2 regions of the Amycolatopsis sp. NBC_00348 genome follow, and region 2 is predicted to be linked to the other one. Evidence: riboswitches for the same ligand, from Rfam matches in the RefSeq annotation. Region 2 holds a riboswitch; the other holds the start of a gene.
The links. A riboswitch is a leader RNA that binds a small molecule or an ion and turns the genes downstream of it on or off. The one in region 2 is predicted to bind thiamine pyrophosphate.
Positions count from the first base shown of each region.

Region 1: another riboswitch for thiamine pyrophosphate. It lies ahead of OHS58_RS30095 (thiamine ABC transporter substrate-binding protein); the one in region 2 lies ahead of thiO (glycine oxidase ThiO).

Region 1 covers NZ_CP107994.1:6,908,394-6,923,771, reverse strand. Annotated here, with positions in the region: gene OHS58_RS30150 (SMC family ATPase) at 1-2,225, shown strand, start outside; gene OHS58_RS30145 (DUF1737 domain-containing protein) at 2,247-2,438, shown strand; gene OHS58_RS30140 (DNA-3-methyladenine glycosylase 2 family protein) at 2,435-3,874, opposite strand; gene ychF (redox-regulated ATPase YchF) at 3,989-5,071, shown strand; gene OHS58_RS30130 (hypothetical protein) at 5,108-5,383, shown strand; gene OHS58_RS30125 (ArsR family transcriptional regulator) at 5,435-6,016, shown strand; gene OHS58_RS30120 (hypothetical protein) at 6,016-6,483, shown strand; gene OHS58_RS30115 (hypothetical protein) at 6,480-6,863, shown strand; gene OHS58_RS30110 (DUF1330 domain-containing protein) at 6,860-7,153, shown strand; gene OHS58_RS30105 (winged helix-turn-helix transcriptional regulator) at 7,164-7,529, shown strand; gene OHS58_RS30100 (4a-hydroxytetrahydrobiopterin dehydratase) at 7,939-8,223, opposite strand; TPP riboswitch at 8,256-8,365, shown strand; gene OHS58_RS30095 (thiamine ABC transporter substrate-binding protein) at 8,387-9,436, shown strand; gene OHS58_RS30090 (ABC transporter permease) at 9,547-11,109, shown strand; gene OHS58_RS30085 (ABC transporter ATP-binding protein) at 11,109-12,122, shown strand; gene OHS58_RS30080 (ABC transporter permease) at 12,165-13,043, opposite strand; gene OHS58_RS30075 (ABC transporter ATP-binding protein) at 13,040-14,014, opposite strand; gene OHS58_RS30070 (LolA family protein) at 14,011-15,102, opposite strand; gene OHS58_RS30065 (response regulator transcription factor) at 15,247-15,378, shown strand, end outside.
Region 2 covers NZ_CP107994.1:7,476,773-7,492,150, forward strand. Annotated here, with positions in the region: gene OHS58_RS32780 (alkaline phosphatase family protein) at 1-262, opposite strand, end outside; gene OHS58_RS32785 (winged helix-turn-helix transcriptional regulator) at 355-750, opposite strand; gene OHS58_RS32790 (NADP-dependent oxidoreductase) at 842-1,765, shown strand; gene OHS58_RS32795 (phosphatidylinositol-specific phospholipase C domain-containing protein) at 1,762-2,772, opposite strand; gene thiD (bifunctional hydroxymethylpyrimidine kinase/phosphomethylpyrimidine kinase) at 2,884-3,711, shown strand; gene OHS58_RS32805 (ion transporter) at 4,032-4,835, shown strand; gene OHS58_RS32810 (MarR family winged helix-turn-helix transcriptional regulator) at 4,832-5,263, opposite strand; gene OHS58_RS32815 (thiazole synthase) at 5,362-6,120, opposite strand; gene thiS (sulfur carrier protein ThiS) at 6,122-6,322, opposite strand; gene thiO (glycine oxidase ThiO) at 6,322-7,398, opposite strand; TPP riboswitch at 7,392-7,497, opposite strand; gene thiE (thiamine phosphate synthase) at 7,529-8,188, shown strand; gene OHS58_RS32835 (hypothetical protein) at 8,251-8,991, opposite strand; gene OHS58_RS32840 (threonine ammonia-lyase) at 9,138-10,085, shown strand; gene OHS58_RS32845 (MFS transporter) at 10,087-11,625, opposite strand; gene OHS58_RS32850 (GntR family transcriptional regulator) at 11,669-12,424, opposite strand; gene OHS58_RS32855 (SIS domain-containing protein) at 12,573-13,619, shown strand; gene OHS58_RS32860 (N-acetylglucosamine kinase) at 13,616-14,581, shown strand; gene OHS58_RS32865 (DUF3159 domain-containing protein) at 14,683-15,345, opposite strand.

The sequences.
Region 1 (15,378 bases), 570 kb from region 2:
CGGCCACCGAACGCGTCGGGCAGGTCACGGCCGAGGAGGAGCGGGCGCGAGCCGCGGCGCAGCGGGCAGACGTGCACCTGCAGGAAGAGCGCGCCGACGCGGAGAAGATCCGCCGGGTCAGCACCGCGCACCTGCGGCTGCTCGAGGTCACCGAGCAGGCACCGCAGCGCGCCGAGTGGGCCCAGGAGGTCGCGGCGGCGCGGCGGGCAGCCGGCGTGGCCGTCGAAGCGGACCTGCTGGACCGGCGGGCCGCGGAGCTGACCGACGCCGAGCAGGCGGAGAAGGCCTGCGGCGCGGAGCTGCGGGAGTTCGGCACCCGCGCGACCGGCGACCTGAAGGCGCGGGCGGCGACAGCGCGCGAAGAGGCGGGCGCGGTCGCGGAACTGGTCGCCGAGGCCGAGCAGCAGCAGCTCGACACCATGCGGCGCGACGACCTGAAACTGTCGTCCGTCACAGCCGCGAAGCAGGCGGAAGAACTGACCGCCGAGCTGGCCGCGATCCCCGGCCAGCTGGCGAAATTGCGGGCCGACGCCCAGGCCGCCGCCGAAGCCGGCGCCAAGCTCGACGGGGCGCGTGCCCGCGTCGACGAGCTGAGGGCCGTCGCGCGTGACACCGCCGAACTGCCCGAGGCGCAGGCGAAGGTCGGGCGCGGCGAGGCGAAACTGCGCGAAGTCGTGGACACGCACCAAGCGGCCCGGCAACGGCGGCTCGACCTGCGCGAGCGGCGGCTCGACGGCATGGCGGCCGAACTCGCCGCCGCGCTGCCCGACGGCGCGCCCTGCCCGGTCTGCGGCTCCGCGGAGCACCCGGCGCCGGCCAACCGGGACGCGATCCTCGTCGACCCGGCCGAAGAACGGGCCGCCGAGGAAGCCGAGCAGGCGGCGGACGTGCTGCGGCAGCGGGTCGTCACCGCGCTGGAAGAGGCGAAGGCGCGGCTGGCGGGGCTGGTCGAGCGGCTGGCCGGGCGGACCGCCGAGACCGTCACGGCCGAGCTGTCCGAAGCTCGCGCCACCGTCGCCACGCTGACCCAGCAGGCGGCAGCGAAGGCGAAGCTCGGTCAGCAGGTCGTGCTGCTGGAGCGGGACCTGGAGCTGCGCACGGAACGGCGTCGCCGGGCCGAGCAGGCGGTGGCCGAGGCCACGGCCGACGTCCGGGCCCTGGAAGAACGGCTGGCCGAGCGCGAACGCCGCTTGGTCGCCGGGCGCGGCGAGTTCGCGGACGTCGGAGTCCGGCGGACGCACCTGATCGGGCTGGCCGAGGCGCTCGAAGCCGTCGCGGAGGCGCGGACGGCGGTCACCGGCGCCCGGGAACGGGTCGCGCAGCAACGCACGCTGGTCGACGCGGCGGTCGCGGCCAAGGGCTTCACGTCGCTGAAGAAGGCGCGCTCGGCGATGCTGCCGGACGAGCAGATCGAAAAGCTGGAACAGGGCATCGCCGAGGCGGAAGCGACCGCGGCGGGCGCGCGGGCGCTGCTGGCCGAGCCCGACCTGTTCGGCATCTCGCCGGACGACGTCGCGGACGTCGGCCGCGCGGCCGACGCGGCCCAGCTGGCGCGGGCGCGCGCCGACTCGGCGTACGCGGCGCTGCGCGTCGCGGCCGCCCAGCACGAAGAGCTGACCCGGCTGGCGGGGCTGCTGCGCAAGACGCTCGCCGGGCTGGCGCCGGCCGAAGCGGAGTTCGCGGAGCTGCGCGCGCTGGCGGACGTCGTCAACGGGCGCGGGCAGAACAGCCGGAAGATGTCGCTGCGCTCGTACGTGCTGGCGGCGCGGCTGGAGGAGGTGGCGGTCGCCGCCACGCACCGGCTGCGCACGATGAGCCAGGGGCGCTACGCGTTCGTGCACTCGGACGCGGCCGGCGCGCGCGGCACCCGCGGCGGCCTCGGCATCGACGTGCTGGACGACTACTCGGGCACCATCCGCCCGGCGAAGACGCTGTCCGGCGGCGAGTCGTTCCTGGCGTCACTGGCGCTGGCGCTGGGGCTGGCGGACGTCGTCGCGGGCGAGACCGGCGGCGCGCTGCTGGACACGCTGTTCGTCGACGAGGGGTTCGGCACGCTCGACGCCGAGACTCTGGACGTGGTGATGAACATCCTGGACGAGCTCCGCGCCGGCGGCCGGGTGGTCGGGCTGGTGTCGCACGTCGAGGAGTTGCGACAGCGCATCCCGACGCGGCTACGGGTCCGCAAGGCCCGCACGGGCTCGACAGTGGAGGTGCGCGCGGGCTGAGCACTCGGCCAAGATGAAGCCATGACGGACCAGCCGCCCGAGGGCCTGCCCCGCTACCGCCTGCTCACCGGCCCGGACGACGCGAAGTTCTGCCACCGGGTGAGCGAGGCTCTGGAACTGGGCTACCACCTACACGGCTCACCGGCAGCCACCTTCGACGGCGACCAGGTGATCGTGGCTCAGGCTCTGCTGTGGCGGGGCGAGCAGGGCTAGCAGCTGTTCGCGACAGGTTCCGGCCCCGCCGGATCGGCGCGCCGCAGGTACATCCCGGCGTAGGAGCACCACGGCGTCCACTGCCGGGACCGGTCCGCGAGGTCCGTGATGCCGAGCGCCGTCGCCCCGCGCTGCAACGCGGCGTCGTCGGTCAGCAGGACGTCCGGCGCGCCGAGGACGCGCATCAGCACGTAGTCCGCCGTCCACGCGTCGATCCCCGGGCACGCGAGCAGCTCCGCCCGCAGGTCTGCCGCGTCGCGGCCGACGTGCACCTCCAACCGGCCCTCGGCCAGCGCCGCCGCGACACCCCGTACCGACGGCGGTCCCGCCGTCGCGACCCGGGCCGCCGTCGGGAACAGCCTCGTCACTCCCGCTTCGCCGGACACCTCCTCGCCGAGGGCGGCCGGTAGATCCCGGCCGAGCAGAGCGCGCAGCAGCAGCTCCTCGCCGTCGACCGCGCCCGGGACGCGGATTCCCGGCACCGCCTCGACGATCGACGCCAGCGCGGGGTCGGCGCCGAGGACGCGCGTGACCGCCGCCGGGTCGGCGTCGAGGTCCAGCAGCCTGCGGACGCGGCTGACCGCGCTGCTGAGATCGCGCAGGTCGGCGAGGTGCAGCTCGCAGCGCACGTGGTCCGGCTCCGGCGTCAGCCGCACGACGCCGGTGCCGTGCGCGAGGCGCAGCGTGCGGGTGTACGTGCCGTCGGTGACGTCTTCGACGCCTGGCACCGCCTGGTCCGCGAAGAAGCGAAGCAGCCCGAAGGCGTCGAAAGGCGGTCTGAACGGCAGTCGCAGGCTGAGCCGCGTCCCACCTACGTCTCCCTGACGTCTACGCCGCGAAGCAGCGAAGGCGCGAAGCTGCGAAGGCGTTGTCGCGAACACTTCGCGGATCGTCTCGTTGAACTGCCGCACGCTGGAGAAGCCCGCCGCGAACGCGACGTCGGTCAGCGGCAGCTCGGACATCTCGATGAGCAGCCGCGCCGAATGCGCGCGGTGCGCCCGGGCGAGCGCGAGCGGGCCGGCGCCCAGCTCGGCGGTGAGCACGCGGCCCAGCTGACGCTCGGAGTAGCCGAGCCGCCGTGCGAGGCCCGGGACGCCTTCGCGTTCGACCGTCCCGTCGGAGATCAGGCGCATCGCCCGCGCCGCCAGGTCGGCGCGCAGGTTCCAGTCCGGCGACCCGGGCACGGCGTCGGGGAAGCAGCGGCGGCAGGCGCGGAAGCCGTTGGCCTGCGCGGCCGCCGACGTCGGGTAGAAGCGGACGTTCTGCTCCTTCGGCGTCGACGCCGGGCACGACGGGCGGCAGTAGATGCCGGTGGTGCGGACCGCCATGATGAACTGGCCGTCGAAGCGTGGGTCGCGGGCGGTGACCACGCGGTAGCAGCGCTCGGCGTCGCGCCAGAGCGCCGGGGCCTCGGCGACCGCCGTGTTCGGAACCATGAATCCCACCCTGCCAGCAGGTCAGCGCCGCGGCTGGCGGGAATCCGACACGGCGTCCGGCCTGGTCGTGAGCCCTGGCGGCCGCCGCGGACCGGCCACGTAGACTTCGGGGTCGTGAGCCTCACCCTCGGTATCGTCGGTCTGCCCAACGTCGGCAAGTCCACCCTGTTCAACGCGCTGACCCGCAACGACGTGCTCGCCGCGAACTACCCGTTCGCGACGATCGAGCCGAACGTCGGCGTGGTCCCGCTGCCGGACCCGCGGCTGGACAAGCTCGCCGAGCTGTTCAAGTCGGAGAAGACCGTGCCGGCGGTGGTGTCCTTTGTGGACATCGCGGGCATCGTGAAGGGGGCCTCCGAGGGCGCCGGGCTGGGCAACAAGTTCCTCGCGAACATCCGCGAGGCCAACGCGATCTGCCAGGTCATCCGCGTGTTCGACGACCCGGACGTGATCCACGTCGACGGCAAGATCGACCCGCTGAGCGACATCGAGACGATCAACACCGAGCTGATCCTGGCCGACCTGCAGACGCTCGAGAAGGCCGTCTGGCGTCTGGAGAAGGAAGCGCGGACCAAGAAGGAAGCGAAGCCCGCGCTCGAGGCCGCGCAGAAGGCGAAGGAGATCCTCGACAGCGGCCGCACGCTCTTCTCCGCGCAGAAGGACGTCGACCTCGAACTGCTTCGCGAGCACAGCCTCCTGACGACGAAGCCGTTCCTGTACGTCTTCAACGCCGACGAAGGCGTCCTCACCGACGAAGCCCGCCGCGAGGAGCTGACGAAGCTGGTCGCGCCGGCCGACGCGGTGTTCCTCGACGCGAAGGTCGAGCAGGAGCTGCTGGAGCTGGACGACGAGGAGTCCGTGCGCGAGCTGCTCGAGTCGGTCGGCCAGCCGGAGCCGGGCCTGTACTCGCTGGCCCGCGCCGGGTTCCACACGCTCGGCCTGCAGACGTACCTGACCGCGGGCCCCAAGGAGTCGCGCGCCTGGACGATCCCGCAGGGCGCGACCGCCCCGCAGGCCGCGGGCGTCATCCACACGGACTTCGAGCGCGGCTTCATCAAGGCGGAGATCGTCTCGTACGCCGACCTGATGGACGCCGGCTCGATGGCGGCGGCGCGGGCCGCGGGCAAGGTCCGCATGGAGGGCAAGGACTACACCATGGCGGACGGCGACGTGGTGGAGTTCCGCTTCAACGTCTAGATCCGCCGCGGCCCTAGGTCGTAGGTTGGCCGGGTGATGAGCGACCTGGCTGCCGTCCTCGAGGAGCACCTCGCCGCGCCGTTTCCGTCGGCGGTCAGGCGAGGTGAGGTCTACGGGTCCGTGTGCGCCGTGATGATCGACGCCGACATCTGCGGGTGGGCGAGCCGGGCGGGATCACTGCCACCGGGCGCGCGGGTGTCCTTCGCGCGTGCCGCGGACGGGCTGAGGTCGTCGCTGCCGGAGTTCCCCGCTGCGGGCCGGCCGTACTACGAGTGCCTGCTGGTCATCGCCGACCTCGCGTTGGCCGAGTAGCGGCTTGTTGCTGGTTGTTACTTTCATTGGGCGCAGGATATACTGCGTCCAATGAAAGCTTCGCCGAGCTTGCTGCCCCTGCTGCGTTCGCGCATGCAGGGTGAGCTGCTCGCGCTCGTGCTCCTGCACCCGGATCGCGAGTACAGCATCACCGAGCTCGCCGAGGCCTGCGGTGTCACGCCCACCGCCGTCTTGCGTGAAGTCGAGCGGCTGACCGGTGGCGGGATCCTGGAAGACCGGCGGGTGGGCCGCAGCCGGCTCGTCAAGGCGCGCACCGACACCCCGCTCTACCCGCCCCTGAGCGAGCTCATCGCCGTCACCTTCGGGCCGATGCCGCTGCTCGCCGAGGCCCTGTCCGGGCTGGCCGGCGTGCGCGAGGCCTACATCTACGGCTCCTGGGCCGCGCGCTACAACGGTGAACCCGGTCTTCCGCCCGGTGACGTCGATGTCCTCGTGGTCGGGTCGCCCGATCCGGACGCGCTCTTCGACTCGGCGGAACAGGTGTCACGGCGGCTGGGGCGCGAGGTCAACGTCCACCGGGTCTCGCCCGAGTCGTGGGCGGCGAGCACCACCGATCCGTTCCTCACCAGCGTGCGTGAGCGTCCGCTGGTGAAACTCAGCCAGGAGACCTGATGCCGCAGTGGAACCAAGGCCGCGAACGGATCGACGCGTTCCTCGCGCGCGGCGCCATCGAGCACGTTCCGGCGTCGCGGGAGGCGGCCGAGGCCGAGCTCGTCAGGGCCCGCACGCACCTCGCGTCGGCGCGGCAGCTGCAGGACACGGACCCGGAAGGCGCCTACACGCTGGCCTACGACAGCGCACGGCGTGCGCTGGCCGCCGTCCTGCAGAACCAGGGCCTGCGGGTGACGAGCCGGGGTGGGCACGTCACCGTCTACGAGGCGGTCCTCGCGCAGCTGGATCCGCCGCTGGGGCCGGTTTTGCGGCCCTTCAACCGGATGCGGGTCCGGCGCAACGAAGTCGCCTACCGGTCTTCGGAGGCGCCCTCGGTGACCGCGGAGGACGTGACGGCCGACGTGGCGAAGGTCGAAGCCCTCATCGAGGTCGCCGAGAAGGCGATCCCGAACATGCCACGCTATTGACCGCCGAACGCCGGCCGCTCACTCCGCGCGAGAGAGCGGTCCTGGACCTGCTGCTGGCTACGGACTTTCCCGGTGCCGCGGCACTTCGTGCCCAAGCGCGCACGGCCGAGGTGACCGGCCGCTGCCCGTGCGGCTGTCCCACGATCGACCTCGCCGTCGACGAAACCGTGACGGTGGCCGACGTCGAGAGCCGGGTGGCCGTGGACGTCGACGTGGCGGACGGCGGGCTCATCCTGTTCGTCGACGAAGGCCGCTTGTCCGGCCTCGAATACTGGAGCGTGGCCGACGAGACCCCCGTCGAGTTCCCGCCGCCGGCGGAAATCCGGGTAGTGACAGCACCAGGTGACGGCTCCGGAGTTCTGCCACCCTCGGAACCGTGAGCGTCTACGTCATCTCCGAGGTCGAGATCCTCGATGAAACCGCAGCCCAGCGCTACCGTGAACTCGCCCAAGCGTCGATCACGGGGTACCAGGGGCGCTACATCGTCCGCGGCGCGGCGCCGGATGCCCTCGAAGGCGACTTCGACGAGCGCAAGCGCGTCGTCCTCGTCGAGTTCCCGGACCGTGAGACGGCCGAACGCTGGTACGCCTCCGCCGAGTACGCCGAAGCACTCGAGCTGAGCAAGACCGCGCTGCGGCGACGGTTGCTGCTCGTCGACGGCGTGGCCTAACGTCGGCTGGGTGGAGCCGCTGACCGCTGATCTCTTCGCGCCGCAATGCCCGTCGGCCGACACGCCGTTCCGGATCGGGGACAAGTGGGGCGGCATGGTCGTCTTCTGCCTCAAAGACGGGCCGCGCCGCTTCTCCGAGCTGCGCGTGCCGCTCCGGAACGTCAGCCCGAAGGTGCTCACCGAGACGCTGCGGTCCCTGGAGCGCGACGGGATGATCACCCGCAAGACCTACGACGAGAACCCGCCGCGCGTCGAGTACGCGCTGACGGACTTGGGCCGGACCCTGTTCGAGCCCATGGACCGCTGCCGCGAATGGGCGGAGAAGTACCTGCCGAGCCTGCGAGAAGCCCGGCAGGCCTACGACCGGGCGGACTAGCCGAGGAGGCCCATCAGCGCGATCGTGATCAGCACGACGGCGGTCGCGAGGGCGTTGATCCAGGCGCGCTGGGTGGCGGTCAGGGCGGCGGTGGCGGGGGTGCTGTTCATGGCGTTTTCCCTACGAGCGGGCCGATGCTTCCGCGGGTTCAGCGCGTTGACCATGCCGAGTGTTAGCAGCTGTGACGAAGCTCACCCGATCATGCCGCTGACCAGCGGAAACGGCACTCAGCCGTCCGAGTGACGGTGGCTGCGGACGGTGAACCAGAGCACCCCGCCGGCCGCGGCCACCATCGTCGCGAATGCCACTGTGCCCACTACGATCGCCTGCGTCATATCTGCCTCTCGGTGCGAAGTCCTTTACCGAGAGACGCCGAACGCGGGCTTTCGTGCACTCAGAGTAGCCGGGATCACAGTCCGTCGAGGGTCTCGTTGATCTGCTTGGCCAGCGCGAAGTCCTTCTTCGTCAGCCCACCCGCCGAATGCGTGCTGAGGTGGAAGGTCAGCGTGCGCCAGCGGATGTCGATGTCCGGGTGGTGGTCGGCGGCCTCGGCGAGCACCGCGACGCGGTCCACCACCTCGATCGCCTTCGGGAAGCTCGGCAGCTCCACCTCGCGCCGGATGACCTTGCCCGTGCGGACCCAGCCGTGGAGCAGGGCCCGGTCGGCCTCGTCGTCGCTCAAGATTTCCGTCATGGCTCCATCGTCCAACGTCCTGGACTAAGGTGCACGGTTGCCACGGGAGTCCGGTGAGCCGGGCTGAGAGGCGGGGTGACCCGCGACCGTTAGCACCTGATCCCGGATCATGCCGGCGAAGGGAGGGCTTTCCCTCCTCGTCCGGCGAAGTGCAGGAGGGTAGATGAAACGCAGTGCTGTTCGCGCCGCGACGGCCATCGCCGTCGTCAGCGTCGTCACAGCGGCGTGTTCGCTGTCGGACGGGTCCGGTGACGCGAAGCAGACGCCCACCGTCACCCTGGTGACGCACGACTCCTTCCTGGCGCCGCAGGAGGTGCTCGACGCCTTCCAGCAGCAGTCGGGCATCAAGATCTCCGTGCTCAAGCAGGGCGACGCCGGTTCGCTGACCAACAAGCTCGTGCTCACCAAGGCGAACCCGGTCGGCGATGTCGCGTACGGCGTCGACTCGACCTTCGCCTCGCGCGCGCTCGCCGAGGGCGTCTTCGAGCCGTACACCAGCCCGGAGGCCGACCGCGGGCCGCAGCGCTACGCCGTCGACCCGGAGCACCGGCTCTCGGCGGTCGACGTCGGCGACGTCTGCGTCAACGTCGACACGAACTACTTCACGGCCAAGGGGATCCCGGCGCCGGAGTCGTACGACGACCTGGCCGACCCGAAGTACAAGGACCTGCTGGTCGCCGAGGACCCGGCGACGGCGTCGCCCGGGCTCGCGTTCCTGCTCGGCACCGTCGCGAAGTACGGCGAGGCCGGCTGGAAGGACTACTGGACCAAGCTGAAGGCCAACGGCCTCAAGGTGGTCAGCGGCTGGGAAGAGGCCTACACGAAGGAGTTCTCGGGCTCCTCCGGCAAGGGGCCGCGGCCGATCGTCGTCTCGTACGCGTCGTCGCCGGCCGCCGAGGTGGGCGACGACGGGAAGCCGCGGACGAAGGCGCTGCTCGACACCTGCTACCGGCAGGTCGAGTACGCCGGGGTGCTGGCCGGCGGCAAGCAGGAGGAGAACGCGCGCAAGGTCGTCGACTTCCTGCTTTCGCAGCAGTTCCAGGCGACCGTGGCGGCCAACATGTACGTCTACCCGGCGCGCCAGGGCGTCGACCTGCCGGCGGGCTGGGCGCAGGTCGCGCCGCTGCCGCAGAAGCCGCAGGCGCTGACCGCGGACCAGGTGCAGGCCGGGCGTGAGAAGTGGATCGGCGAATGGCGCGCGCTCGTGCAGTGACGTCCGGGCCTCCGCCCCGGGCCGGGGGCTCCGCCACCCGGAGCCCCCGGAAAGCAGTGGTCGTAGCGCCACCGCGGACCGCACGCGGCATCGGCCTGGCGCTGCTCGGGCTGGCCCCGATCGGTTTCCTGGTGGTGTTCTTCGCCTGGCCGGTGCTGGCGATCGTCGGCCGCGGGTTCGCCGCGGGCGGGCTCGACGTCGTGCTGGGCGACCCGCAGACGTGGCGGCTGGCGGGCTTCACGGTGGCCACCGCGGCGGGCTCGACGGTCGTCGCGGTGCTGGCCGGGATGCCGGTGGCGTTCCTGCTTTCCCGGGTGCGGCTGCCCGGCGTCGGCTTGGCGCGGACGCTGGTGCTCGTGCCGTTCGTGCTGCCGACCGTGGTGGTCGGGCTGGCGTTCCGGGCGCTGTGGCCGGACGGCGGGGTGCTGCCGATCGTGCTGGCCAACGCGTTCTTCAACGTCGCCGTCGTCGCGCGGACCGTCGCCGGACTCTGGGCGCGGCTGGACTCGCGGACGTCCGACGCCGCGCGGGCGCTCGGCGCGTCACCGTGGCGTGCGTTCCGGTCGGTGACGCTGCCGGCGCTGGCGCCCGCGATCGCGTCCGCCGCGGCTGTCGTTTTCCTGTTCTGCGCCACCAGTTTCGGTGTCGTGCTGATCCTCGGCGGCGCGCGGTACCGGACCCTGGAAACCGAGATCTACCTCCGGACGGTCGACCTGCTCGACCTCTCCGGAGCGTCGGCGCTTTCGCTGATCCAGTTCGCGGCGGTCGTCGCGGCGCTGGTCGTCGGCGGGCTGGCGCGGCGGCGCAAGGAAGGCGCCAGGATCGGTTCCGGCGCCGCGCGACGCCCTCGCGGTGGTGAGTGGTGGGTCGTCGGCGCGGCGGGCGTCGTGCTGGCCCTGCTGCTGACGCCGATCGTCGCGCTGCTCGCCGAGTCGGTGTCCACTTCGGACGGTTGGAGCCTCGCGGGGTACCGCGCGCTCGCGGGCACCGGCGAGAAGGGCGCGCTGCAGGTGTCCGGCTGGGACGCCGCGCTGAACTCGCTGAAGGTGGCGATCGACGCGACGCTGCTGGCGCTGGTCGTCGGCGTGCTCGCGTCGGTGGTGCTGGTGGCGCTGCGCCGGTCGCCGGCGCGGGCCGCGCGCGGGCTCGGCGAGACGCTCGACGCCGCGCTGATGCTGCCGCTCGGGGTGTCCGCGGTGACCGTCGGGTTCGGGTACCTCGTGACGCTCGACGCGCTGCCCGGCGACCTGCGAACGTCGCCCTACCTGGTGCCGCTCGCGCAGGCGCTGGTGATCATCCCGCTGATCGTGCGGATGGTGCTGCCGGTGCTGCGCTCGGTCGACGTCCGGCTGCGACAGGCCGCGTCGACGCTCGGCGCGAGCCCGCTGGGGGTGTGGCGGGAGATCGACCTGCCGCTGACGCTGCGGCCGCTGGTCGCGGCGGCGGGGTTCGGGTTCGTCGTGGCGCTCGGCGAGTTCGGCGCGACGAGCTTCCTGGCGCGGCCGACGTCGCCGACGCTGCCGGTCGCGATCGCGTCGCTGATGGGGCGCCCGGGGGAGCTGAACAACCAAATGGCGTACGCCGCGTGCGCGTTGCTGATGCTCGTGACGGTGCTGGCGGTCGCGCTGATCGACCGGCTCGGGGCCGCGCGCGGCCGGGTGGGAGAGTTCTGATGGCGTTGTCGGTGCGGGACCTGACTGTCCATTATGGATCGTTCGTCGCGGTGCGCGACGCCCGGCTGGACATCGCCGACGGCGAGGTACTGGCGCTGCTCGGCCCGTCCGGCTCGGGCAAGTCGACGCTGCTGCGCGCGATCACCGGGCTGGAGCCGTCGGCCCGCGGCACGGTCAGCTGGGACGGCGAGGACCTCGGCGCGGTCCCGGTGCACCGCCGCGGCTTCGGCTTGGTGTTCCAGGACGGCCAGCTGTTCGGCCACCGCGACGTCGCCGCGAACATCGCGTTCGGCCTGCGGATGCACGGCGTCCCGCGGGCCGCGTGGGCGGGGCGCGTCGCCGAGCTGCTGGAGCTGGTCGGCCTGTCCGGCTTCGAGCGCCGTCGGGTGACGGAGCTGTCGGGCGGCCAGGCGCAGCGGGTCGCGCTGGCCCGCGCGCTGGCGCCGGAGCCGCGGCTGCTGTTGCTGGACGAGCCACTGTCCGGTTTGGACGCCGGGTTGCGCGAGCAGCTGGCCATCGATCTGGCGGACCTGTTGCGGCGCAGCAAGATCACGGCGTTGCTGGTGACGCACGACCAGGAGGAGGCGTTCACCCTGGCCGACCGGGTCGCGGTGCTCGACGCCGGCGAGGTGCGACAGGAGGGCGCGGTCCGTCGCGTGTGGCGCAACCCGCTGGACGACGACGTGGCCCGTTTCCTGGGAGTGACGTCGTTCGTCGAGGGGGTTGCGACGGGTGGCGTGGTCCGGACTCCGCTAGGCGACGTGCCGGCGCCGGACGCCGCCGACGGACCGGTGCGGCTGGGGTTGCGCCCCCACGCGCTGCGGGTGGCCGGCTCAGGTGTCGCGGGCGAGGTCGTGGCGGCGGTCCACCGCCGCGAGCACGTGCGGCTGGTGGTCCGGCTGGCGGAGTCCACTGTGGACGCGGTCGCCCCGGCGGCGACGGACTTCCGGGCGGGGGACGAGGTCCGGCTGGAGCTGGACCCGGACGGCGTGGCGCTGGTCGGCTTGTCGTGAGTGTTCAGGGCGGTTCTAACCGCCCTAAACACTCACGACGGGTCAGCCGTCGCGGGTGGACAACCGTGCGTAGGCCAGCGACAGCCCGATCACGATGTAGCACCCCGCGCGCAACGCGCCTTCGCCCAGCATCTGTGTGCCCATCGGGTCCTGCAGCACCTCTGCCGGGGCCAGCGACCAGTTCTGCGTCAACAAGAACGGATGCAGCCAGTCCAGCGACGTCAAGAACCCCAGGATCGTGAACACGATGTCCGCCGCCAGTACGGACGCCACCACCAGCATCGGGTGTTCCGTCCAGCTGGAGATCGCCAGCGCCACCGCGCCGACCGCCCACAGCTGCAGCACCACCCAGCCCGCGACCAGCAGGATCCTGGCCAGTGCGCCGCCCACCGACAACGTGGTTCCCGACAGCGTGAACAGCGAGTCCGTGCCGTTGATGATCAGGCCGGTCACCACGCCCGTGAAACACATCGCCAGCACCGAAACCACCGACACCGTCGCGACGCCGAACGCCTTGACCGCCAGCAGCCGGCCGCGGCCGACCGGGGCGATCAGCCAGCCGCGCAGGGTTCCGTGGGACGTCTCGCCCGCGATCGCGTCCGCGCCCGCCATGGCCGAGGCCAGCGGCAGGAGCAGGGTCAGCGTCATCACGATCGCCGCGATCGGCAGCACGAAGGCGTTGTTGACGGCGGACGCCAGCAGTGCGCCGCCGCCGTCGTCCGGGCCGCCGCCGGACTGCGCGTCTTCGCTCACCAGCGTCAGGCCGATGCCGATCACCACTGGGATCAGCGCCAGCAGGCCCAGCACGGCGAGCGTGCGCGGCCGCCGGAAGATCCAGCGCAGCTCCGCGGCCAGCAGCCGGGGCAGCGGCACCGAGTCGTGGCCCGTGCGGACCGCCGGTGCCTCGAGAACCGCGGTCATTCCGCCCCCTCCGTCAGTCGCGCGAACAGGTCTTCCAGGCCGGTGCGCGCCCGCGTCGCCTCGTGGACCGCGACCCCCGCGCCCACCAGGACCTGCAGCACCCGCGGCGCCTCGGTGGCCGTGAGGTCGGCGCGGATCCCGTCCGGCGTCAGCCGCGCGCCGATCCGGTTCTCCCGCAGCACTTCCACGGCCTGCTCGGCGTCCGGCGTGCGGACCAGCAGGGCCGCGTTCCCGGACTCCAGCAGCTCCGCCAGCTCGCCCTGCGCGACGACGTTCCCGGCCTGCAGCACGGCGACGTGCGTGCAGGTCGCCTCCACCTCGGCCAGCAGGTGCGACGACACCAGCACGGTGACGCCCTCGGCGTGCAGCTCGGCCACGATCCTGCGGATCTCCCTGGTACCAGCAGGGTCGAGGCCGTTGGTCGGCTCGTCGAGCACGACCATCTTCCGCGGCACGAGCAACGCCGAAGCGAGCCCGAGCCGTTGCTTCATGCCGAGCGAGTAGCCCTTGTACCGCCGTCGCGCGGCGACGCTCAGCCCGACGCGTTCGATCGCGGAGTCGACCGCGAACGGGATCCCGGACGACGCCAGCCGCGGTTCGGCCGCGGCGAAGCGCAGCAGGTTGTCGCGGCCGGAGAGGAACGGGTGGAAGCCCGGCCCCTCGACCAGCGCGCCGACGTCCGGCAGCGCGTGCGCGGCGGCGTCGGGCATCTTGCGGCCGAGCAGCTCGACCTCGCCCTCGGTCGGGCGCACCAGGCCCAGCAGCATCCGGATGGTGGTCGTCTTGCCAGAGCCGTTCGGCCCGAGCATCCCGACGACCGCGCCTTCGGGGATGTCGAGGTCGACGTGGTCCACCGCGACCGTGCCGCGGTAGACCTTGCGCAGCCCCCTGGTGCGCGCGGCCAGGGGAACCGCCGGGGCGGACGTCTCCGTGGAGACGTCCGCCCCGGACTCGACAGTCGTACTGGTCACTTCTGACCCAGCGCTTCGTACAGGACCTGCTCCGGCACCGCACCGGCGGCGAACCGGCCGTCGTCGGTCAGGATCGCGCTGCCCACCTTCGTGGTGATGAGGTGGCCGCTGCCCCAGGTGCCGCTGACCTTCTTGGTGAACCGGTCGAGCAGGGCCTGCGGGTCGGCATTGCGGCCCTGGCGGTCACCCTGCTGCTTCGGCGCCGCGTTCAGCGCGTCGGCCGGGATCGTGCCGGTGATGACGGTGTCCCAGCCGTCGCCGACGACCTTGGTGGCCTGCTTCGCCTGCTCGGCGAGGTCCTTGTCCTTCTGGTCGACGGTCGGCGTCTTCTCCTGCACCTTGGCGCCCTTCGGCGGGGTGAAGGTGAAGAGGTCGGCCGGCTGCTGGGTGAACTCGATCTGGCTGAACGCGACCTCGAGCGCCGGCGACGTCGTCCCGTTGCTCAGCACCGAAACCCGCAGCGGCATCCGCGTCTGCGAGTCGACGGCCACGCGGATCTCACGCAGCAGCGTGCGCTCGCTCGGCTTCGGCGTCAGGACCAGCTCGTAGGCCGGGCGGTCGGCGACGGTCGCGGTGCCGTCGACCGACACCGTGCTGCTCTCGCGGACCTTCGCCAGCAGCTCGGTGGCGGTCGCGACCGGGTCGGCCGTCTTCTCGCTGCCCGCGCCCTTCTGCTTGGCCACGTCCGCCGGGATGGTCACCTTGGTCGCGGTGTTGGTCTTGGAGCTGTAGTCCCAGACGGTCGTCCCGTCGTGGACCACGGTCTCCTGGCCGGTGCCCTGGGTGACGGCGAGCCGGCTCTTGCCCGCGCCGTCGGTGAAGATGTGCGCCGAGTCGATGTTCAGCGCGGACGCCCCCGGGATCGCGCTCCCCACCGCCGGCAGGCCGAGGTCGTTGCTGACCTTCAGCGTGCCGTCGAACGCGCCCGGCTTCGCCTGCATGACCGACTGCACCAGGTCTTCGGCGCTCACCTGCGGCAGTGCCGGCTTGTCGTCGGCGCTGGCCGGCATCGCGATGACCGCGAGCCCGCCGACGCCGAGAGCGGTGCCCACGACCGCCGCGGTGATGCCCTTCGTCTTCGTCTTCATGCGTCTCTCCCTGTGTTCCCGAGCTCAAGTGTGCTCGGCTCCCGGCACCGACGCTTCCCTCTCGAGGCTGAGATACCCCTGAAGGTTCTCCCTCCGCGGCTGAGATCGTGCTGAGAGATCCCGCGGGACCTGCGCAAACCCGCCATGATGAGACTCGTGAAACCTCGGGTGCTGGTGGTCGACGACGAGCTGGGCGTGCGGAAAGCACTGCAACGCGGGCTGCGCGCGGAGGGGATGGACGTGGTCACCGCCGCGGACGGCCCCAGCGGGCTGCAG
Region 2 (15,378 bases):
AGACGCCGGTGAGGATCGACGACCAGCCGGGCCCGCTGAGCGTCGGCGCCATCCCGCTGCCGTACAGCGAGCTCCGCGCCGAGTACCCGCGCTGGACCAGCGCGTGCACGTTCGGCGTGTCGGCGGCGAGGAGCTTGTCGAACCGCGTGCCGTCGAGCCCGATCACCAGCACCTTGGGCGTCTTCGCCGCGCCCCCGGCCACGCCGGTGGTCAGCCCCGCGGCCGCTACCAGCGCCGTGACCAGGCAGAACAGTCTCCGCATGAACCCTCCAGGAATTGGTTCGGATGAGTTACCCGGAGGTTAGGGAGTCACGAAGGCGAAGAGGTGAACGCGCGGCGAAACCCGGTGAGCCATCAGCGGACCGGCTGCAGCTCCCGGCCGTCGTAGGACTCGCGGGCCGAGCGGATCCGCCCGAAGTTGGCCTGGGACCACGCGCTCAACGCGATCAGGTGCGCGCCGACCTCGGCGCCCATGTCCGTGAGCGCGTACTCCACCGACGGCGGGGTCGTCGGGTAGACCGTGCGCGTCAGGAAGCCGTCGCGCTCCAGCTGGCGGAGGTTCTGGGTCAGCATCTTCTGGCTGACGCCGTCGACCGCGCGGCGCAGCTCGCCGAAGCGGTGCGGGCCGCGGGCCAGCGCGCCCAGGACCAGAGCCGTCCACTTGTTGGCCAGCAGGTCCAGCACGTCACGGCACGGGCAGCTGCGGAGGTAGACGTCCCAGGGTCCGTCCTGGTCGCAGGTGGTTTCCATCGGGTACCTACTTTACGAAGAAGTGCCTTCTGGCGAAAAGTGCCTACCCGCCCGAGTATAGGAGCCGACCCCGGAACGAAGGAGCGAACAGATGCGCATCGTGACCCAGCAGGCACTCGGCGGCCCGGAGGTGCTGACCGTCACCGAAGCACCGCGGCCGGTCCCCGGACCCACGGAGGTCCTGGTGCGCGTGCACGCCGCCGGGATCAACCCGGTCGACTGGAAGGTGCGCGCCGGCGGCGGGTTCCTCGGCGAGCCGCCGTTCACCGTCGGCTGGGACGTCGCCGGCGTCGTCGAGGAGGCCGGCTTCGGCGCCACCGGCGTCCGGCAGGGCGACGAAGTCCTCGGCATGCCCTGGTTCCCGCGCCCGGCCAGCGCCTACGCGGAGTACGTCACCGCGCCCTCGCGCCACTTCGTGCGCAAGCCCGCCGGACTCTCGTTCGCCGAGGCCGCCGCGCTGCCGCTGGCCGGGCTGACCGCCTGGCAGGGCCTGGTCGACGTCGCGAACGTCCACAGCGGACAGCGGGTGTTCGTCGACGCCGCCGCGGGCGGGGTCGGGCACCTCGCCGTCCAGATCGCCAAGGCGCGCGGCGCGTACGTGCTCGGCACGGCCAGCGCGGGCAAGCACGACCTGCTGCGCGAACTCGGCGTCGACGAGCCGATCGACTACCACGACGAAGCCGCGATGGCGTCCGATGTGGACGTCTACTTCGGACTCGTCGGCGAGGAGAGCGACCTGCGCTGGCTGCCGGCGATCAAGGAAGGCGGACTGCTGATCGGTGTGCCCAGCGGCGTCGGCGACCGCGTCGAAAAGGCTGCTGCCGAACGGAAAGTGCGGACGGAGCGGATCCTCGTCGAACCGGACCGCGGCGGGCTGACCGGCCTCGTCGAGCTGATCGAGGCCGGTCAGCTGAAGGTCCGCGTGGAGCAGACCTTCCCGCTGGAAGACGCGGCGAAGGCGCACGAGCTGGGTGAGTCCGGCCGGGTGTCCGGGAAGCTCGTGCTGACCGTCTAACCCCTGGCGAGTACCTGGGGCAGCACCGTCGTGAGCCCGGTCCAGTCGGACGTGATCACCGACGCGTGCTGCTTCGCCAGGTCGGCGACGCGCTGGTTGGCCTGCTCGACCGTCGGGTTGTGGGCGTCGATGGCCGGCGCGACGTTCTGGCCGTCGGTCATCACGACGTAGTAGTGGTTGGCGTCGTACCACCCCGGCCCGGTCTGGGTGACCCACGCGTTCGCGTCGCCGTCGAAGACCACGAACCACGGCTTGAGGTCGGCGGTGTACTTGTCCCGCGGGTCACCGCCGGCCGCGCCGTGCACGGTCGGGAAGATGTAGGCGTCGCCGATCCGGCCGGCGTTCTTGAGCCCGAGCAGGTAGCGGCCGTACTCGACGTCGGTCTTCAGCGTGTCGGTCGGGTTCTGCTCCTCGACCGTGCCCGGGATGATCTCGGTGATCACCCGGCCCCGCAGCGCGTCCACGGACGGCCAGTTGTCCGCCTTGGCCGCGTCGTCGAGCGTGCCGTAGCTGCCGAGCAGCTCACCCGGGCGGAAGGCGACGCTGCCGAGGTGCGCGCGGAACGTGGCGTCCAGCTCGTCCGGGCCCATGCCGGTGTTGTCCGAGAAGCCGGTCTTCATCTCGAGCTTGAGCGTGAGCGGCGTGTGCCCCGGGTGGGCCGCGAGCCAGATCCGGATGTCGTCGAGGCAGTACTCCAGGTTCTTGTTCTTCCCGCCGGTGTACAGCTGCGCCGCCGACGTCGCCGCGACGCAGTTGTTGCTGTTTCCCAACGGGTTCGAGTGGCTGACCTTCCACTCGTGGGTGAAGAAGTCGGGCCAGACGTCGAGCTCGATCAGCGACGAGCCGGCGTCGAGCGCCCTGGCCAGGTAGTCGTAGGCCGCCGGGTCGTACGTGTTGTGCACGCCGACCGTCGTGACGTGGGAGAGCTTCGGGCCGTCCGCGTTGGCGGCGGTCGCCCCGGAGAACATGAGAGCGGCCGTGAGGAGTACCACCGAGAAGAGCTTCATCCAGGCTCCTTCGCCCAGTAACTGGTGAGTAGCCCACACAATGTGCCACCGTGGTGGCCTGTTGATGAAGCAAAAGCGGCCGATTGGCCTAGACCAGAAGTCGGGAAGAGAATGACCACGAGCCCGCCCACCGCGTTGACCATCGCCGGTTCGGACTCCGGCGGCGCCGCCGGTCTGCAAGCGGATCTGCGCACGTTCCTGACCTGCGGTGTCCACGGCCTGGTCGCGGTCACCGCCGTCACGGTGCAGAACACCCTGGGCGTGCACGACCGCACCGACCTGCCGCCGCACATCGTGGCCGGGCAGATCGAGGCCGTCGCGGCGGACATGGGCGTCGGCGCGGCCAAGACGGGCATGCTGGCGTCCGCCGAGATCATCGACGCCGTCGCGGCCGCGTGCGACAAGGCGGAGATCGGCCGCGACGAGAAGATCCCGTTCGTCGTCGACCCGGTCGCGGCTTCGATGCACGGCCACCCGCTGTTCGACGACGCCGGCCTGCGCGCCCTGCGCGACGAGCTCCTGCCGCGCGCGACGGTGCTCACCCCGAACCTCGACGAGGTCCGGCTGCTGACCGGGATGACAGTGAAGGACCGCGAGGGCATGCACACCGCGGCGGTGGTGCTGCACCGGATGGGCCCGCGCTACGTCCTGGTCAAGAGCGGCCACCTGCAGGCGGACCCGGAGTGCGTCGACCTCCTCTTCGACGGCTCGACGTTCGTGGAGCTGCCGGGCGAGCGCTACCCGACCCAGCACACGCACGGCGCGGGCGACACGATGGCGTCGGCGCTGACGGCAGGCCTGGCGAAGGGCATGTCGGTGGTGGAAGCAGCCCGCTACGGCAAGTGGTTCGTCTCCCAGGCGGTCGAGCACGCGTACCCGATGGGCGCCAAGGTCGGCCCGGTCTCGGCCTTCTGGCGGCTGGCACCCGAAGAGCGCTGAGTACCCGTCACGACTTGCGCCCGAAGACCCGCCGGTCGCCGTCTTCGCGCACGAAACCCTCCGCTGGGGCGACCGAATCAGGCTGTCCGGCAGCCGGCCCCCGAAGATCGCGGGTCACCCCGCCGCGGCCGCACCCTTCCTGCGGCCCGTGCCCGGCACCCGGGCAAACCGGTCGCCGGGCGCCCGCGCGACACGGCACCGCGCGGCGCCCGGACCACACCGGCCCCGGCCTTCTGGCGGCTGGCACCCGAAGAGCGCTGAGTACCCGTCCGGTTACCCTTTCCTCGTTTACTGATCCTTGACCACAACGGGGGACGGCCTTGACCGGGCGCGAACGGGTCGCGAGGTTCCTCGAGGACCGCCGCTTCCAGAACTTCATCATCGCGGTGATCGTGTTCAACGCGGTCACCCTCGGCATGGAGACGTCGACGTCGCTGATCGACGGCTACGGCGGCCTCCTGCACACCCTCGACCACATCGCGCTCGGCATCTTCGTCGCCGAGCTGCTGGCGAAGTTCTACGCCTACCGCGGCGCGTTCTTCCGGGACAACTGGAACGTCTTCGACCTGCTGGTCGTCGGCATCGCGGTGATCCCGGCGACCGGGCCGTTCGCGGTGCTGCGGTCGCTGCGTGTGCTCCGGGTGCTGCGGCTGATCTCCGTCGTGCCGTCGATGCGGAAGGTCGTCTCCGGGCTGCTCGCGGCGATCCCCGGGATGGCGTCGATCGCCGCGTTGCTCGGGCTGATCATCTTCGTCGCCGGCGTGATGGCGACCAAGCTGTTCGGCGTGATCTCGCCGGAGAACTTCGGCGACCTCGGGACGTCGTTGTTCACGTTGTTCCAGGTGATGACCGGCGAGGCGTGGCCGGACATCGCGAAGGAGATCATGCAGCAGGCACCGATGGCCTGGATCTTCTTCGTCGTCTACATCCTCGTGTCCAGCTTCGCGGTGCTGAACCTCTTCATCGCCGTCGTGGTCAGCGGCATGGAGGACGAGCTGCGCCAGGACATCCGCGAAGAAGAGGCGAAGCAGGCCGCGACGCAGGCCGAAGCGAACCGCGAGATCCTCGAAGAGCTCCGCGCCCTGCGCGCGGAGCTGGCCGAGCTGCGGCAGAACGCCGCTTAGCGGTCTTCGTCGGCGATCAGCGCTTCGAGCGCCGGGAGTGCCGTGGTCAGCGCCTCGCGGTGCTCCGGCGACAGCTTGTCGAGCCGCCGGTTCAGCTCCTGGACGCGCGTCGACCGGACGCCGGACACGAGCCGCTCGCCCTCTTCGGTGGCCTTCGCCAGCCACGCCCGCCGGTCGACCGGGTCGGACTCGCGGCTGACGTACCCGGCCTCGACCAGGGACGCGATGATCCGCGACATGGTCGCCGCCGCGACACCCTCCTTGGCCGCGAGGTCGCCGAGGCGCAGCTGGCCGGCGTGGACCAGGGTCGCGAGCGCGGAGATCGCGCCGTGGCCGGGGCCCGGCACACCGGCCTGGCGCAGTGACCGGGACAGCCTTCCCACGGCGAGGTACAACCTGCCCGAGGTGTCCTGAACCGATGTGGTCACGGCTGGCTCCTTCTGCCCTCACCCGTGCGCGGGTGCGCCGGAAAGTTCCGTCTACCTTACGGGTTGGCGGTGCAGGTTCGGTGTTAAGGCGCTCCGGTTCACCGCGGCGGGCTCGACGCCTGCGCCCAGAAGCGCTGCGGCACCCGTCCCGCGCCGCGGGCCAGCCGCCCGGCGACGACGGCCGACCGCATCGCCGCGGCCATCCGCTCGGGGTCGCTGGCCCGGGTGACCGCGGTGGACAGCAGGACGGCGTCGCAGCCGAGCTCCATCGCCAGGGTGGCGTCCGACGCGGTGCCGATTCCAGCGTCGAGGATCACCGGGACGCCCGCTCGCGAGACGATCAGCTCGATGTTGTGCGGATTCCGGATCCCGAGGCCGGTGCCGATCGGCGCGCCCAGCGGCATCACGGCGGCGCAGCCGGCCTCCTCCAGGCGCAGCGCGAGCACCGGGTCGTCGTTCGTGTAGACGAACACGGTGAACCCGTCGGCGGCCAGCTGCTCGGCCGCGTCGAGGGTTTCGACGGGGTCCGGGAGCAGTGTCCGGTCGTCCGCGTGGACTTCGAGCTTGATCAGATCGGTACCGAGCGCCTCGCGCGCCAGCCGCGCGGTGAGCACGGCTTCGGCGGCGGTGCGGCAGCCCGCGGTGTTCGGCAGCAGCTCGATCCCGAGGCGCCGGAGCAGTTCCAGGACGCCGGAGCCGCCCTCGGCGTCGGCGCGGCGCATGGCGACGGTGGTCAGCTCGGTGCCGGACGCGACCAGCGCCCGTTCGAGCACGGCGAGGTTCGCCGCGCCGCCGGTGCCGATGATCAGCCGTGACGACAGCTTGTGCGTGCCGATGACGAGCGGTGCTTCGTCCACTTCAGCCTCCCTGGACGGCGGTGAGCACGTCGAGCGCCGCGCCCTTGGGGACGGCGGTGGCGGCCCAGTCGCCGCGCCGGACGACCACGCCGTCGACCGCGACGGCGATGCCGGGCCGCTGCCCGCCGGTGGCGTCGAGGACGTCGGCGACGGTCGCGTCGTCCGGGAACTCCGTCCACTTGCCGTTGAGCTTGATCTCCATCACACGTGCTCCTTCTGGTGCAGGCGGGCGGGTGAAGCCGCTTCGACGCCTTCGGGCGGCTTCTCACCTTCGAGCCAGGCGACCACGGCGGCCGCGGTCACGGGGGCCAGCAGCAGGCCGTTGCGGTGGTGCCCGGTCGCGGCGTAGACGCCGTCGGCCAGGACGCCGAGGTACGGCAGCGCGTCGCGGCTGCCGGCGCGCAGGCCCGCGGCCGTCTCGACCAGCTCGTACTCGGTGATCGCCGGGAAGACGCGCTCGGCGCCCTCGATCAGCTCGCGGACGCCGCGCGCGGTGACGGCCTGGTCGAAGCCCGCTTCGTACTGCGTCGCGCCGAGGACGAGCTCCTGGTCGCCGCGCGGGACGAGGTAGATCGGCCGGCCTTCGACGACGGCGCGGACGGTCCGCGTCGGCGGCGGCAGGCAGCCGCGGCGCGGTTTCAGCCGGAGGATCTCGCCCTTGAGCGGGCGGACGGCGTCGGCCAGTTTCGGGTGCAGCCGGCCGGTCCAGGCGCCGGCGGCGAGCACGACGGCGTCGGCGTCCGGGATCGTTTCGACGCGTTCGCGGACGAACCGGACTTGGTGGTTGACGCAGGCCGCGTACAGCGCGTTGAGCAGTTTCCGGTTGTCCACGGCCAGGTCGCCGGGCACGTGCAGTCCACTTCGGACGGACCCGACGCCGGGTTCGAGCCGCTTGGCCTCGCGCCCGGTGAGGCGCTCGGCCGCGCGGCCGAGGGACTGCAGGTGGCCGGCGAGGATGTCGAGGTGCCCGGCGTCGGCGCTGTCGAAGGCGACGACCAGCGTCCCATGCTCGGCAAGCCCGGGGTCGACGCCCTCTTGGCTGAGGTCGCGCGCGAATCCGGGCCAGCGGCGCAGCGACTCTTCGCCGAGGGCGAGGACGTCTTCCTCACCCGGCCAGGCCTCGGTGACCGGGGCGAGCATGCCGCCGGCCAGCCAGGACGCGCCGCCGCGCACGGGTTCGGGGTCGTAAACGGTGACCGCGTGACCTTTCGCGGCCGCGCGCCACGCCGCGGACAGGCCGATCACGCCGGCACCTACCACGGCCACGGTGTTCGTCATGGGATCACGCTCCCTGCGCCGGCATGACCCGGATCAGGTTCCACGGTCGGAGCGGCAGCTCCCTCTCAGCCCGTGCCTCGGGCTCCCGTGCGGACTCGGCCACCCTAGCTCGCCAGGTACGGTCGCCGCTATGCCCGCCCTCTCCGGTGACAAGATCCGCGCCCGCCTCGACACCGCGCGTCTGTACCTGTGCACGGACGCCCGAACGACCCGCGGCGACCTCGCCGCGTTCGCCGACGCGGCCCTGTCCGGCGGCGTCGACATCATCCAGCTGCGCGACAAGACCGGCGCGTTGGAAGCCGCCGGCGAGATCGCGGCGCTGGAGGTGCTGGCGGAGGCGTGCGAGCGTCACGGAGCACTGCTCTCGGTGAACGACCGGGCGGACGTGGCCCTGGCGGTCGGCGCGGACGTCCTCCACCTGGGCCAGGACGACATCCCGGTCCCCCTGGCCCGCCGCATCGTGGGCGACGACGTGGTGATCGGCCGCTCGACGCACTCTCTTGACCAGGCGCTCGCGGCTTCGTCCGAACCGGGGGTCGACTACTTCTGCACGGGCCCCTGCTGGCCGACGCCGACCAAGCCGGGGCGTTCGGCGCCGGGCCTGGACCTGGTCCGTTCCACGGCCGCCGCCGCGGTGTCCCGGCCGTGGTTCGCGATCGGCGGCATCGACGTCCCGCGCTTGCCGGAGGTCCTGGCGGCGGGAGCGTCGCGGATCGTGGTGGTCCGGGCGATCACGGAGGCGGAGGACCCGGCTGCGGCAGCCCGCGAACTGCGCTCCCACCTGGTCTGACACTGAAGTCCGTGAAGGACTCCTTACCGGCTCTTATGGCCGGTAAGGAGTCCTTCACGGCTTTACGGGGTCGGGGTGGACGCCGCGCCCTGGCTGGTCGGGGGTGCCGCCGAGGTTGTCGGCTTCTGGGAGGTCGCGCTCGGCGTTGTCGGGGTGGTGGTCGGTGTGTCCGACGAGGTCGTCGGTGGGGTGTTCGACTGCGTCGTCGTCGACGACGTGTCCGTCGGTGAGTCCTGGGTGTCGTTCGTCGAGGTCGAGGGCGTCGTCGACGGGGTCGGGGTCGAGGGGCCCGAGCCGCTGCCGAAGATCTTGCCGATGCCCGCTCCCGTGCCGCCCGCTACCTTGCCGCCCGTGGCCGCGTCCACGCTGACCATCGCCAGGATCGCCACCGCGAAGGCCACCACGCTCGTGCCGATGATCAGCGGCCAGCGCAGTTTTCGCAGCCTGCCCGGCTCGTCGTCCGGACCGTCCGTGGGCAGGTCGTCCGGGCGCTTCAGCCGGACCGTGGGTTGCTCGGCCAAGGGCACCTCGGCGCCACCTCGGCGGCGGATCCCCGACGTCGCCAGCTGGCGGGCCTTCGACGCGGCCGCGCGCGTGCGCTGCAGTGAGCGCAGGTACACCTCGCCGCCGACCGTGGTGATCACGCTCGCCACGCCCGCGCCGGCCACCGTGCCCGCCACGCCGAGTGTCGACCCCAGCAGCGCCGCCGTCACCGCCGCGAGCGCCGCCGCCATCACCTGCGCGATGCGCAGTCCTGACTTCGCTTCCTTCGTTTCGGAAGTCGCTGCGTTCTCCTTGCTCATGATCCCGATCCGGTAGTAAGTCTTCTCCCCTGTCCAACGTGTAAGGCGCGCGGGAAACTCCCCTCGTTGCCGCAGCGTGAGGAGCGCCACGTTGACCGTCCACTATGGACAGTGTAAACCGAACGGTTTCTTGACATACTCGGCACATGGAACTGGTCACGATCTCCGACATCGAGGCGGCCGCGAAGCGCGTCGAAGGTGTCGCCGTGCGCACGCCGCTGTTGCTCCAAACGTGGGACCCGCGCAAGTCCTTGTGGCTCAAACCCGAGAGCCTGCAACCGATCGGCGCGTTCAAGGTGCGCGGCGCGTTCAACGCGATCGGCACCCTCGACGACGCGACGCGCGCCCGCGGCGTCATCGCCTACTCGAGCGGCAACCACGCGCAGGCCGTCGCGTACGCGGCGCAGCGGTACGGCGTGCCCGCGGTGATCGTCGTGCCGGACGTCGCGCCGCGGATCAAGGTCGAGGCCACCCGCTCCTACGGCGCCGAGGTGATCGAGGTGCCGATCGGCGAACACGAGGCCAAAGCGCACGAACTGGCCGCCGAACGCGGGCTGACCCTCGTCCCGCCCTACGACCACGCGGCGATCATCGCCGGGCAGGGCACCGCGGGCCTGGAGATCGCCGAGGACCTGCCGGACGTCGACGTCGTGCTGGTGCCGGTGAGCGGCGGCGGGCTCGCCGCCGGCGTCGGCACCGCGATCAAGGCGCGCTGCCCGCGGGCGCGGGTCATCGGCGTCGAGCCCGCGCTGGCCGGCGACGCGACCGAAGGCCTGCGGCTGGGCCGCCAGGTCGACTGGCCGATGGCCGACCGCGCCCGCACGATCGCCGACGGCCTGCGCGCGCAGCCGTCCGAGCTGACCTTCGCGCACCTCACGAAGGTCGTCGACGCCATGGTCACGGTCACCGAGGACGAGATCCGCGACGCCGTCCGGACGCTGGCGCAAAAGGCCCGCCTGGTCGCCGAGCCCAGCGGCGCGGTGACGACGGCGGCCTACCTGCACCACGCGGCCGAGCTGCCCACCGGCCGCACGGTCGCGATCGTCTCCGGTGGCAACGTCGACCCGGCGCTGTTCGCGGAGATCCTGGCCTGAGTCAGGCGGGGGTCCCCCGGCGCACGTGCGTCGGCGGGCCCTCGACCCCGCAGCTGAAGCACTCGCCCAGGTGCGGCGCCTCGTCCGGGTGGGACGACTCGTCCGCGGCCGGCGGCGCGGGCGTGGGGGTGGGCGGCGCGAGGACGCCGTTGTGGATGCCGAGCGCGATCAGCCCGCCGGCGATGGCCAGGACCGCGCAGATGATCAACGCCGTCCGCCAGCCCGCGGTCAGCGCGACCGGGTCGTTGTACGCCTCGCCGGTCAGCCCGGCCGCGGCGGGCAGCACCGCCACCGCCAGCAGGCCGCCGGAGCGGGCGATCGCGTTGTTGACGCCCGACGCGACGCCGGCGTAGCGGTCCGGGGCCGCGGCGAGCACCGTCGCGGTCACCGGGGCCACCACGGTCGCCAGGCCCAGCCCGAACACGACGACCGCGGGCAGCACGGCCCCGAGGTAGGACGCGCCGGGCGCGATGCGCAGCATCAGCAGCATCCCGATGCCGACGACGATCGGCCCGACCACCAGCTGCGTCCGCGGGCCGATGCGCTGCGCGAGCGCGCCCGAGCGGCCCGAGAGCAGCAGCATGATCACCGTGAGCGGCAGGCCGGACAGGCCGGCCGCGGTCGGCGAGTAGCCGAGCGAGACCTGCAGCTGCATGACCAGCAGCATCAGCACGCCGCCGAGCGCCGCGTACATGGCGAAGGTCAGCGCGTTGGACAGGGTGAACGTCCGGTCGCGGAACAGCGACGGCGGCACCAGCGGCTCCCGCGAGCGGTGCTGGACGAACACGAACGCGGCCAGCCCCGCGATCCCCAGCACGCCCGCGACCAGCACGATCGGGTCGCCGATGCCGCGTCCCGGCGCCTCGACCAGCGCGCCGGTGATCCCGGCGAGGCCGATCGCGCCGAGCGCGGCGGCGCCGAAGTCCGGGTGCCCGGTCGCTTCCTCGTCCCGCGACTCGGGCACGAACTTGCGCGCCATGAAGACGACGGCGACCGCGATCGGCACGTTGATCAGGAAGGCCAGCCGCCACGACCACAGCTGGACCAGCAGCCCGCCGAGCAGCGGGCCGGCGGCGGCCGCGATGCCGCCGAGGCCGGACCACGCGCCGATCGCGCGGGCGCGCGCGTCGTGCGCGAAGGACGACTGGAGGATCGCCAGCGACCCGGGCGTCAGGAGCGCGCCGCCGATGCCCTGCAGGATGCGCGTCGCGACGAGCATCTCGGTCGACGTCGCGGCGGCGCAGAGCCCGGACGCGACGCCGAACCAGACGACGCCGATGAGGTACATGCGGCGCCGGCCGTACCGGTCGCCGAGCGAGCCGGCGACCAGGATGAGCGCGGCGAGCGCCAGCATGTAGCCGTCGAGGATCCACTGGAGCCCGGCGACGGACGCCCCCAGCTCGGTGCCGATGCGGGGCAGGGCGACGTTGACGATCGTGCCGTCGAGCATCGCCATGCCGGAGCCGAGGATGGTCGTGGCGAGCACGCCGCGCGCGGCGTGCGTCCCCCACCGGATCCCGGTGTCTTCGGTGGCTGTCACCAGCACACTCCACCGTGCCCGAAGACCCCCCGTCAACCTGGCCCTACGGCATCAGCGTCGTGACGAACTTGTAGCGGTCCCCCCGGTAGATCGCGCGGGCGAACTCCACCGGCTTGCCGTCGGTGGCGAACGAGTGCCGCGTCAGCATCAGCACCGGCATGCCGACGTCCGCCCCGAGCATCTCCGCTTCCTGCGGCCCGGCGAGCGACGTCTCGATCGTCTCCTCCGCGCGTTCCAGTTCGACGCCGTAGTGCTCCCGCAGAACGGCGTACAACGACGCGCCCGCCGAGACGTGCTTGCGCAAGCCGCGGAAGCGGCCGAGCGGCAGGTGCGTCGTCTCCAGTGCCATCGGCTGGGAATCCGCCAGTCGAAGCCGTCGAAGGCGAAGAATTTTCGCGCCCGCCCGGATTCCGAGCAGTTTCGCCAGATCGCCCTCGACCGGGAGCTCCTCGACTTCCAGGAGCTTGGACGACGGCTTCAGGCCCTGCTTGCGCATGTCCTCGGTGTAGGAGGACAACTGCAGCCGCTGGGCGAGCTTCGGCTCGGCCGCGAAGGTGCCTTTTCCCTGCACACGGTGCAGCCGGCCCTCGGCGGTGAGGTCGGCCAGCGCCTGGCGCACGGTGGTGCGGGAGACCGTGAACTCCCCGGCGAGCGCGCGTTCCGTCGGGATCGGCGACCCGGGCGGCAGCACGTCGAGCAGGTCCAGCAGGTGCTGTTTCAGTGCCCAGTACTTGGGCTCTCGCTGACCGCGCATCCCGGCGACGGCACCCGCCTCGCCCGCGGTGGTGGTGTCCAACATGCCCGACTCCCTATGTCTTCCCTCATAACACGCCACGTCCCCGTAAGAAACGTACCCTTTTCCCCAAACGCGCCGCCCCACTAAGATTGGTCTAGACCTGACCGACGCCGCCTGAGTCCGGTACATAATGCCGGAGGTGGAGAGGAAAATGATGACCGAACAACGGCCCGGCGAGCACATGGCCGCGGAGATCGCCCAGCAGCCGGACGTCTTGGCCGGACTGGTCGAGCGTCAGGCGGAAATCGCCGGGGTGGCGGAAAAGATCTCACAACGCCCCCCGCGCTTCGCTTTGCTCGCCGCGCGTGGATCGAGTGACCACGCAGCGTTGTATGCGAAGTACCTGATCGAGGTAATGCTCGGCCTTCCGGCTGGTCTTGTCTCCCCGTCTACGGCGACGCTGTACGGCGCGCGGCCCGATTTGCGGGACGTGCTGTTCGTCACGGTCAGCCAGAGCGGCGGCTCACCTGACCTGATCGAGGTGACCGAGACGGCCCGGCGCCAGGGCGCGCTGACCGTGTCCGTCACCAACACGCCCGAGTCGCCGCTGCGCGCGGCGTCGGAGCTCGGCATCGACATCGGCGCCGGTGTCGAGACGGCCGTCGCCGCGACCAAGACGTACTCCGCCACCCTGATGGCGCTGTACCTGCTGATCGACGCGGTGCGCGGCGGCAAGGCGGCCGACGCCGAGAAGATCGGCGAGCTGGCCCAGCAGACCCTCGACGGCTCCGTCGAGGGCGTCCAGCGCGCGGTCGACCGCTACCGCTTCGTGGACCGCGTCCTCACGACCGGCCGCGGTTACTCCTACGCGTCCGCGCTCGAAGGCGCGCTCAAGCTGGCCGAGACCAGCTACCTCGCCGCCCGCGCGTACAGCGGCGCGGACCTGCTGCACGGCCCGGTCGCGGCGGTCAACGGCGAGACCGCCGTGCTCGCGGTGACCAGCGCCGGGCACGGCGGCCAGGCGATGCACGAGGTCCTCGAGGCCGTCGGCAAGCGCGGCGCGGACGTCCTCGCCGTCGGCTCGGCCGCCTCCGAGGTGCCCGCGGCGCTACGCATCGACGTCGCGCCGACCGTCGAGGAGCTGGCGCCGATCCTGGAGATCCTGCCGCTCCAGCGGCTCGCGCTCGGCCTGTCGCTGGCCCGCGGCGGCGACCCGGACAGCCCGCGCGGCCTGCTGAAGGTGACCAAGACCCGGTGACCTTCGCTGTCGGCGTGGACGCCGGCGGCACGTCGACCAGGGCCGCACTGGTCGACGCCGCCGGCGTCGTGCTGGGTACCGGGCGCGGCGACGGCGCCAACCCCAACGCGCACGCGCCCGAGGTGGCCGCGGGCCGGATCGCCGACGCGATCACCGCGGCCCTCGGCGGGCGCGACCCCGGCGGCGTGCGCGCGTGCGTCGTCGGCATGGCCGGGGTCAGCAAGCTGAGCGACCCGGCGATCGCGGCGGTGTTCGACGCGGCGTGGGCCCGGATCGGCCTCACCGGCGTCGTGCGCACGGTCGCCGACGCGGAAGTGGCGTACGCGTCCGCGACCGCCGCGCCGGACGGGACCGTGCTCGTCGCCGGCACCGGCTCGATCGCGGGCCGGATCCGGAAGCGGCGGCTGGCCGGCACCGCGGGCGGCTACGGCTGGCTGCTCGGTGACGAGGGGTCGGCGTTCTGGCTCGGCCGCGAAGCCGTCCGGTCCACTTTGGAGGCACTCGGGCGCGGGTCGTCACTCGACGGCCTCCCCTCGGCGGTGCTCGCCGAAGCGCTCGGACCGTCCGGTGTGGACGTCCGGACCGATGCCGAGCGGCTCGCCGCGTCCCGCGCGTTGATCACGAACGCCAACGCGGAGGCGCCGGTGCGGCTGGCCCGGTTCGCCCCCCTGGTGAGCGCGGCGCACGACGCCGGCGAGCCCGCGGCGGGCGAAATCGTGGCCCGCGGGGCCGGGCTGCTGGTCGCGAACGCCCTCGCCGCGCGCGAGCCCGGCGAGTCGACCCCGGTCGTCCTCGTCGGTTCGGTGCTCACCGGGACCAGCCCGGTCGGGGCGCTCGTGCGGCGTGGATTGACCGGTCTCGAGGTGCTGACCAGCTCCGATGGGGTGCTCGGGGCGGCCTGGCTGGCCGCCGTCGACGCCTTCGGCGAGGGGACACCGAGACCGGCGCTCCTGGGAAAATGAGCAAAACGCGGCGCGAAGACGTGAAAACGTCGACTGAACCCGGGTAGGCCGGGTACCGTAGGCAGTGGCCCCCGGACCCTCCCCCCTCGCCGGGGGCCGCCTTATGCCCCGGGTACGTCCTCCGGCCGGGTTTCGGGGGTCAAGCGCAGGCCGGGGTGCTCCGGCGGCAACGCGCGGTAGAGCACCCAGCCACTGACCGCGACGGTCAGCGCGACCAGCGGCCACGACAGCACCGTGCGGGCCACGCCGAGCGCGATCACCTGGCCGGACCACCACAGCAGGCCGTAGACGACGACGCGCAGCACGTACTGGCCGAACACCCACACCCAGCTCGCCCTCGAGTAGGCCTTGAGCAGGACGGGGTCGCGGCGCCAGCGCGTCTTCTGGCCCAGCACCAGGCCCACGACGACGCCGAGCAGCGGCCAGCGGACCACGATGCTGGCCGCCCAGAGCAGCGCGCTGGCCACATTGGACATCAGCTGCAGCAGGAAGAAGTCCTGGGCGCGGCCGGTGTGCAGGGCGATCAGCGCGGCCGCGACGACGGCGGCGAGGCTGACCACGATCGCGCGGATCTTGCCGCCGCGGGCGTACCGGAAGATCCCGAGCGCGACGGCGACCGCGATGGCGGCGCCGGCCCCCCAGGCGATGGACTGGCCGGCCGCGAGCCAGCCCACGACGAAACCGACCGGCGGGATGCTGGCGTCGAGCGCACCCCGGCGGCCGCCGAGGATCTGCGCGAGCGACTCGCGGGGTTGTTCGGACACGTGTCCAGCCTGCCGGATCAGCCCCGGAACGCC